3 regions of the Streptomyces sp. NPDC006544 genome follow, and region 1 is predicted to be linked to each of the others. Evidence: predicted binding sites of a transcription regulator. Region 1 holds the regulator's gene; each other region holds the start of a gene.

What was found. Region 1 encodes HrcA, which represses chaperone genes, less so after heat shock. Its sites were predicted from a motif close to TTNGCACTCNGNNNNNCNGAGTGCNAA; they were not measured.
Region 2: the regulator HrcA is predicted to act here: its motif matches at 1,320-1,346, upstream of groES (co-chaperone GroES).
Region 3: the regulator HrcA is predicted to act here: its motif matches at 1,031-1,057, upstream of groL (chaperonin GroEL).

What each region holds. Positions count from the first base shown of each region.
Region 1 is NZ_JBEXOV010000006.1:34,431-36,680, forward strand. It holds gene ABZY44_RS04565 (MBL fold metallo-hydrolase) at 1-401, opposite strand, end outside; gene hrcA (heat-inducible transcriptional repressor HrcA) at 547-1,563, shown strand; gene dnaJ (molecular chaperone DnaJ) at 1,564-2,250, shown strand, end outside.
Region 2 is NZ_JBEXOV010000002.1:178,045-180,294, reverse strand. It holds gene groL (chaperonin GroEL) at 1-734, opposite strand, end outside; gene groES (co-chaperone GroES) at 868-1,176, opposite strand; gene ABZY44_RS01900 (response regulator transcription factor) at 1,793-2,250, shown strand, end outside.
Region 3 is NZ_JBEXOV010000049.1:21,685-23,934, reverse strand. It holds gene groL (chaperonin GroEL) at 1-865, opposite strand, end outside; gene ABZY44_RS22305 (cold-shock protein) at 1,195-1,401, opposite strand; gene ABZY44_RS22300 (MoaD/ThiS family protein) at 1,826-2,104, opposite strand; gene thrC (threonine synthase) at 2,140-2,250, opposite strand, start outside.

The DNA.
Region 1 (2,250 bases):
ACCAGGTGCCGGGGGAGCACCAGGAGCTCCACCGCCTCGGCGGCCTCGGCCTCCGCGAGGCCGTGCCGGACGGCCTCGGCCCGGAGGTCGTCGTGGCTGACGGACAGCAGGTTGTCGAGCCCGACCGGGCCGTAGACCTGCGCGCCGGCGAACACCGCCCCGCCCAGCACGTGGTCGAAATGTCCGTGTGTGAATGCGATATGGGTCACGCGGCGGCCCGCCAGCCGCTCCGCCTCGGCCCGCACCCGCGCGCCCTCCCGTACGGATGAACCGGGGTCGATCAGGAGGGCCGAATCCTCGCCCACCACCAGTCCCACGGTGCAATCCCAGACCGGCAGGCGCCGCCGGCCGACCCGTTCGGTGAGTCGTTCCCAGCCCGCCTCTTCCCAACGCACGTCCATACCGCGACGCTACCTTGGTCGCCCGCCCTTGCTAGCGGTGTACCACCCCGCCGTACACTGACCGGGGTATGTCTGGCACTCGAACGCGCAGAGTGCCAATGGGCCCGGCCGGCCGGCGAACGACGAAACGATGGAGGTGTGCGCGATGCTCAGCGAACGCAGACTCGAAGTGCTGCGCGCCATCGTCCAGGACTACGTCGGGACGGAGGAGCCGGTGGGCTCCAAGGCGCTCACCGAGCGGCACCGGCTCGGCGTGTCGCCCGCCACCGTGCGCAACGACATGGCACTGCTGGAGGAGGAGGGCTACATCGCCCAGCCCCACACCAGCGCCGGCCGGATCCCCACCGACAAGGGCTACCGCCTCTTCGTCGACAAGCTGGCGGGGGTCAAGCCCCTGTCCACGCCCGAGCGCCGGGCCATCCAGAACTTCCTCGACGGCGCCGTGGACCTCGACGACGTGGTCGGCCGGACCGTACGGCTGCTCGCGCAGCTGACCCGGCAGGTCGCGGTCGTCCAGTACCCGAGCCTGACCCGCTCCACCGTCCGGCACGTGGAACTGCTCTCGCTGGCCCCGGCCCGCCTGATGCTCGTCCTCATCACGGACACCGGCCGGGTCGAGCAGCGGCTCGTCGACTGCCAGACCCCCTTCGGGGAGGCGTCGCTCGCCGATCTGCGGGCGCGCCTCAACAGCCGGGTCGTCGGCCGCAGGTTCACCGACGTGCCGCCGCTGGTGCAGGACCTTCCGGAGTCCTTCGAGGCCGAGGACAGGGCGACGGCGAAGGCTGTCCTCGACACCCTTCTCGAAACGCTGGTGGAGGAGGCGGAGGAGCGGCTGATGATCGGCGGCACCGCCAACCTCACCCGTTTCGGACACGATTTTCCCCTGACGATCAGGCCGGTGCTCGAAGCGCTGGAGGAGCAGGTCGTGCTCCTCAAGCTGCTGGGCGAGGCCAACGAGTCGGGAATGGCCGTAAAGATCGGGCATGAGAATGCCTACGAGGGACTGAACTCCACGTCCGTCGTCTCGGTCGGCTACGGTTCGGGCGGCGAAGCAGTCGCCAAACTCGGCGTGGTCGGACCGACCCGCATGGACTACCCCGGAACGATGGGAGCGGTACGCGCAGTGGCACGTTACGTCGGACAGATCCTGGCGGAGTCGTAAGTGGCCACGGACTACTACGCCGTTCTCGGCGTGCGCCGCGACGCATCGCAGGACGAGATCAAGAAGGCCTTCCGCCGCCTCGCGCGTGAACTCCACCCGGACGTGAATCCGGACCCGAAGACGCAGGAGCGCTTCAAGGAGATCAACGCCGCGTACGAGGTGCTCTCGGACCCGCAGAAGAAGCAGGTCTTCGACCTCGGCGGCGACCCGCTGTCCTCCTCGGGCGGCGGTGGCGGAGCGGGCGGCTTCGGGGCGGGTGGCTTCGGCAACTTCTCCGACATCATGGACGCCTTCTTCGGCCAGTCCCAGCAGCGCGGACCGCGTTCGCGGACCCGCCGCGGCCAGGACGCCATGATCCGCCTCGACCTGGAACTGGACGAGGCCGCCTTCGGCACCACCAAGGACATCCAGGTCGACACGGCCGTCGTGTGCACCACCTGCTCCGGTGAAGGGGCCGCCCCCGGCACTTCGGCGCAGACGTGTGACATGTGCCGCGGCCGCGGTGAGGTCTCGCAGGTCACCCGGTCCTTCCTGGGCCAGGTCATGACCTCGCGCCCCTGCCCGCAGTGCCAGGGCTTCGGCACCGTGGTCCCGACCCCGTGCCCCGAGTGTGCGGGCGACGGGCGGATCCGCTCCCGCCGCAGCCTGACGGTCAAGATCCCCGCCGGTGTCGAGAACGGCACCCGG
Region 2 (2,250 bases), on a different contig from region 1:
TTGGTGCCACCGGCCTGGATGACCTTCTCCAGCAGCGGCAGGAGGTCCTGGATGGAGGAGATCTTGCCCTGGTTGATCAGGATGTACGGGTCGTCGAGGACGGCCTCCATGCGCTCCTGGTCGGAGACCATGTACGGCGAGAGGTAGCCCTTGTCGAAGGCCATGCCCTCGGTGAACTCCAGCTCGACGCCGAAGGCGTTGGACTCCTCGACGGTGATGACACCGTCCTTGCCGACCTTGTCCATCGCCTCGGCGATGAGCTCGCCGATCTGGGCGTCCTGCGCGGAGAGCGAGGCCACGGCGGCGATGTCGGACTTGTCCTCGATCGGGCGGGCGGTCGCGAGGAGCTCCTCGGACACGGCCTTGACCGCGAGGTCGATGCCCTTCTTGAGGGCGGCCGGGGAGGCACCCGCGGCGACGTTGCGCAGACCCTCGCGGACCAGCGCCTGGGCCAGCACGGTGGCGGTGGTGGTGCCGTCACCCGCAACATCGTTGGTCTTGGTCGCCACCTCCTTCACGAGCTGCGCGCCAAGGTTCTCGTACGGGTCGTCGAGCTCGACCTCGCGAGCGATGGTGACACCGTCGTTCGTGATGGTGGGAGCACCGAACTTCTTGTCGATGACGACGTTGCGGCCCTTGGGACCGATCGTCACCTTGACCGTGTCGGCAAGCTTGTTGACGCCGCGCTCGAGGGCGCGACGAGCGTCCTCGTCAAACTTAAGAATCTTCGGCATGGGAGCGGTTCAGCCCTCTCGTTGCGATCCCCGGCCGCTCACCGCGACCGCCTAGAACGAACTACGCCCCTCGCCGCCCGGCATCAGCAGGGGTGACCAGGGGCGTAGCTCAAAACAAAACTGGAGAAGTGACTTACTTCTCGACGATCGCGAGCACGTCGCGGGCCGAGAGGACGAGGTATTCCTCGCCGTTGTACTTCACTTCGGTGCCGCCGTACTTGCTGTACAGCACGACGTCGCCAACGGTGACGTCCAGCGGAAGACGCTGGCCGTCCTCGAAGCGGCCCGGGCCCACCGCGAGGACGACGCCCTCCTGGGGCTTCTCCTTCGCGGTGTCCGGGATGACCAGGCCAGAGGCCGTGGTCTGCTCGGCGTCGAGCGGCTGGACCACAATGCGGTCCTCGAGCGGCTTGATGGCAACCTTGGAGCTGGTGGTCGTCACGATCCGACCTCCCCCTTCGGAGATCCGGGGTTAACTGTCTGAGGTGGCGACCAGGTCGATCCGTCGTCGCGGGTGCCGGACCTGCCTGTCGCTGTGTTGGCACTCACCAGGGGCGAGTGCCAGACGCGAGACTATTCCGGGGATTAGCACTCGGTCAAGCGGAGTGCCAATACGCGCCGCTGGTTCTGCCCGTCCGGACCGCCCCGGAGCGCCCCGGAAGCCCACCCCGGACCCCGCTCCGACCCGCCCCGGACCCCGCCCCGACCCGCCCCCGCCAGCACCTGGGCCCGTCCCGGCGCCCGTCCGGAGGCATCCCCGACGGGCCCCGGGCCCACCGTGGACACTGACCGGTTCCGACCCGTTCCCCTTCCGGCGTACGGGCGTTTCCCGGCCCGGGCCGACCTCGCCGCGCGAGCCGGACCAGACCCGCACCCACCCCGAGTACGGACCGGCACGGGCGTTCGGGGCGGCCCCGGCGGGCGTCGCCCCGGAGCCGGGCGCGGGCCGGGCCGACGTGCCGCGACCGGCTCGCGCGGATCCACCGGCGCTCGAGGTGCGGGGGCGGGGTCCGGGGTCGGGACCCGGGAAAAGGCGTCCGGTATGTGAGGCTTGGGGCATGCGCCTCCTGGTCGTCGAAGACGAAGCGGGCCTCGCCGAGTCGCTTCGGCGGGGCCTCTCCGCCGACGGCCACTGGGTCGACCTCGCCCACGAGGGCCACCGCGGCCTGGACCTCGCCCTCACGGGCGGCCCGTACGACGCCGTCGTCCTCGACCTGATGCTCCCGGGCCTCTCGGGCTACGAGATCTGCCGGCGGATGCGCGCGCACGGGGACCCGACCCCCGTGGTCATCCTGACCGCCAGGGACGGCGAGTACGACGAGGCCGAGGGCCTCGACGCCGGCGCCGACGACTACCTCACCAAGCCGTTCTCCTTCGTCGTCCTCGCAGCCCGCCTGCGCGCGGTCACCCGCCGCGCCGCGGGCCCCGCGCAGCCCAGCGTCCTCCAGGCCGGCGACCTGACCCTCGACCCGCGCGGCCGTCGCTGCCGGCGCGGCCCGTACGAGATCGAGCTGAC
Region 3 (2,250 bases), on a different contig from region 1:
CGCCGAGCATGGCCTTGCGGCGGTCGCCGAAGCCCGGAGCCTTGACGGCGACGGACTTGAAGGTGCCGCGGATCTTGTTGACGACCAGGGTCGACAGGGCCTCGCCCTCGACGTCCTCGGCGATGATCAGCAGCGGCTTGCCGGACTGCATGACCTTCTCGAGGAGCGGCAGCAGGTCCTTGACCGAGCCGATCTTCGAGTTGACGATCAGGATGTACGGGTCGTCGAGGGACGACTCCATGCGCTCCATGTCGGTGGCGAAGTACGCCGAGATGTAGCCCTTGTCGAAGCGCATGCCCTCGGTGAGCTCGAGCTCGAGCCCGAAGGTCTGCGACTCCTCGACCGTGATGACGCCTTCCTTGCCGACCTTGTCCATGGCCTCGGCGATGAGCTCGCCGATCTGGGTGTCGGCGGCGGAGATGGAGGCCGTCGAAGCGATCTGCTCCTTGGTCTCCACGTCCTTGGCCTGCGACAGCAGGGCGGCGGAGACGGCCTCGACGGCCTTCTCGATACCGCGCTTGAGGGCCATCGGGTTCGCACCGGCGGCCACGTTGCGCAGGCCCTCGCGGACGAGCGCCTGGGCGAGAACGGTGGCGGTGGTCGTACCGTCGCCGGCGACGTCGTCCGTCTTCTTGGCGACTTCCTTGACCAGCTCGGCGCCGATCTTCTCGTACGGGTCCTCGAGCTCGATCTCCTTGGCGATGGAGACACCATCGTTGGTGATCGTGGGGGCGCCCCACTTCTTCTCAAGGACGACGTTGCGACCCTTGGGGCCAAGGGTGACCTTGACGGCGTCGGCGAGCTGGTTCATGCCTCGCTCGAGACCGCGCCGGGCCTCCTCGTTGAACGCAATGATCTTGGCCATCTGAAGTGGTCCTCCCGGACAGCGGTGGATTGCTCCCGGACCGCGCCCGCGCCCGCGACGGACGGCCTGAGTGCCCGGCGGTTCCTTCCCGCCGGACCCTGCGGGCCTCACCGACCCGGTCCTCGAATATCAGCACTCTCACCTGGAGAGTGCTAACGCCAATGATTAGCACTCGGCACCCCCGAGTGCAAGCGGCTTCGGGCAACCCGGGATGAACACCCGGGCCTCGCAAGGGCTCGGAGCCCCCGCGCAGCACGAGGGGCCCGCATCCCGTGTCCAGGATGTGGGCCCCTCGTATACGTGCGTGTCGGTGGTCGGTCGCGCCCGGACTAGCCGACGGCGAGCTTGACCATGTCCGCCTGCGGACCCTTCTGGCCCTGCGAGATCTCGAACTCGACCCGCTGACCCTCTTCAAGGGTGCGGTACCCGTCCATCTGGATGGCGCTGTAGTGGACGAACACATCCGCACCACCGTCGACCGCGATGAAGCCGTAGCCCTTCTCCGCGTTGAACCACTTGACGGTGCCCTGAGCCATGCCTAACTCCCCTATTACTGGCCCTTGCGCAGGACCGCACTTCGCGGTCCCGGGTCAGAACTTGCGCCGGAACGCCTCGACCGGGGCTGAATGTATCCGCACCGCTGCTGTCTGCAACAGGTCATTCCGACGAGAATTCTGGACACGGCAAAAGATTGAAATAGGGTGAAAACCAGGAATATTCCAGGGCAACTCGGGCCGGACAAACCGCGCCAACACCCCATAGCGCGCACGCATGTTGACTCAATGTCAACCCTTCCGCGGCCCGCTCATATGCGGCGGGCAAGAGCAGCGGCGGGGACTTCCCCAAGCCTACCGCGCCCAATCAAGCAGAATTGCCCCCTCCGTTTATTAACGGAGGGGGCAATTCAGGGTCGTGCGTGCGGGGCGCGCGCCCGCCGGACCGATCGGAGGGCCCGAGAGGTCAGCAGCCGCCCGCGACGGCCGGGATGATCGAGACGCCGGCGCCGTCCGGCGTGGACGCCTGCAGCCCGCCCTCGAAGCGCACGTCGTCGTCGTTGACGTAGACGTTCACGAAGCGGCGCAGCTTGCCCTGGTCGTCCAGGACGCGGGCGGCGATGCCCGGGTGGCTCTTCTCCAGGGACTCGATGACCTCGGCGAGGGTCGCGCCCTCGGCGGGGACCTCGGCCTTGCCGCCGGTGTAGGTGCGCAGGATGGTGGGGATGCGGACGTTGACGCTCATGGCGCTACTGCCTTTCCGGTGTGCAGGGAGGGAGATCAGGCCAGGTTGGCGGCGCGGAACGCTTCCAGGCTCGGACGGATGGTGGCGGTCTGCCCGCTGTCGGCGGCCACCGCCTCCAGGGTCTTGAGTCCGTCGCCGGTGTTCAG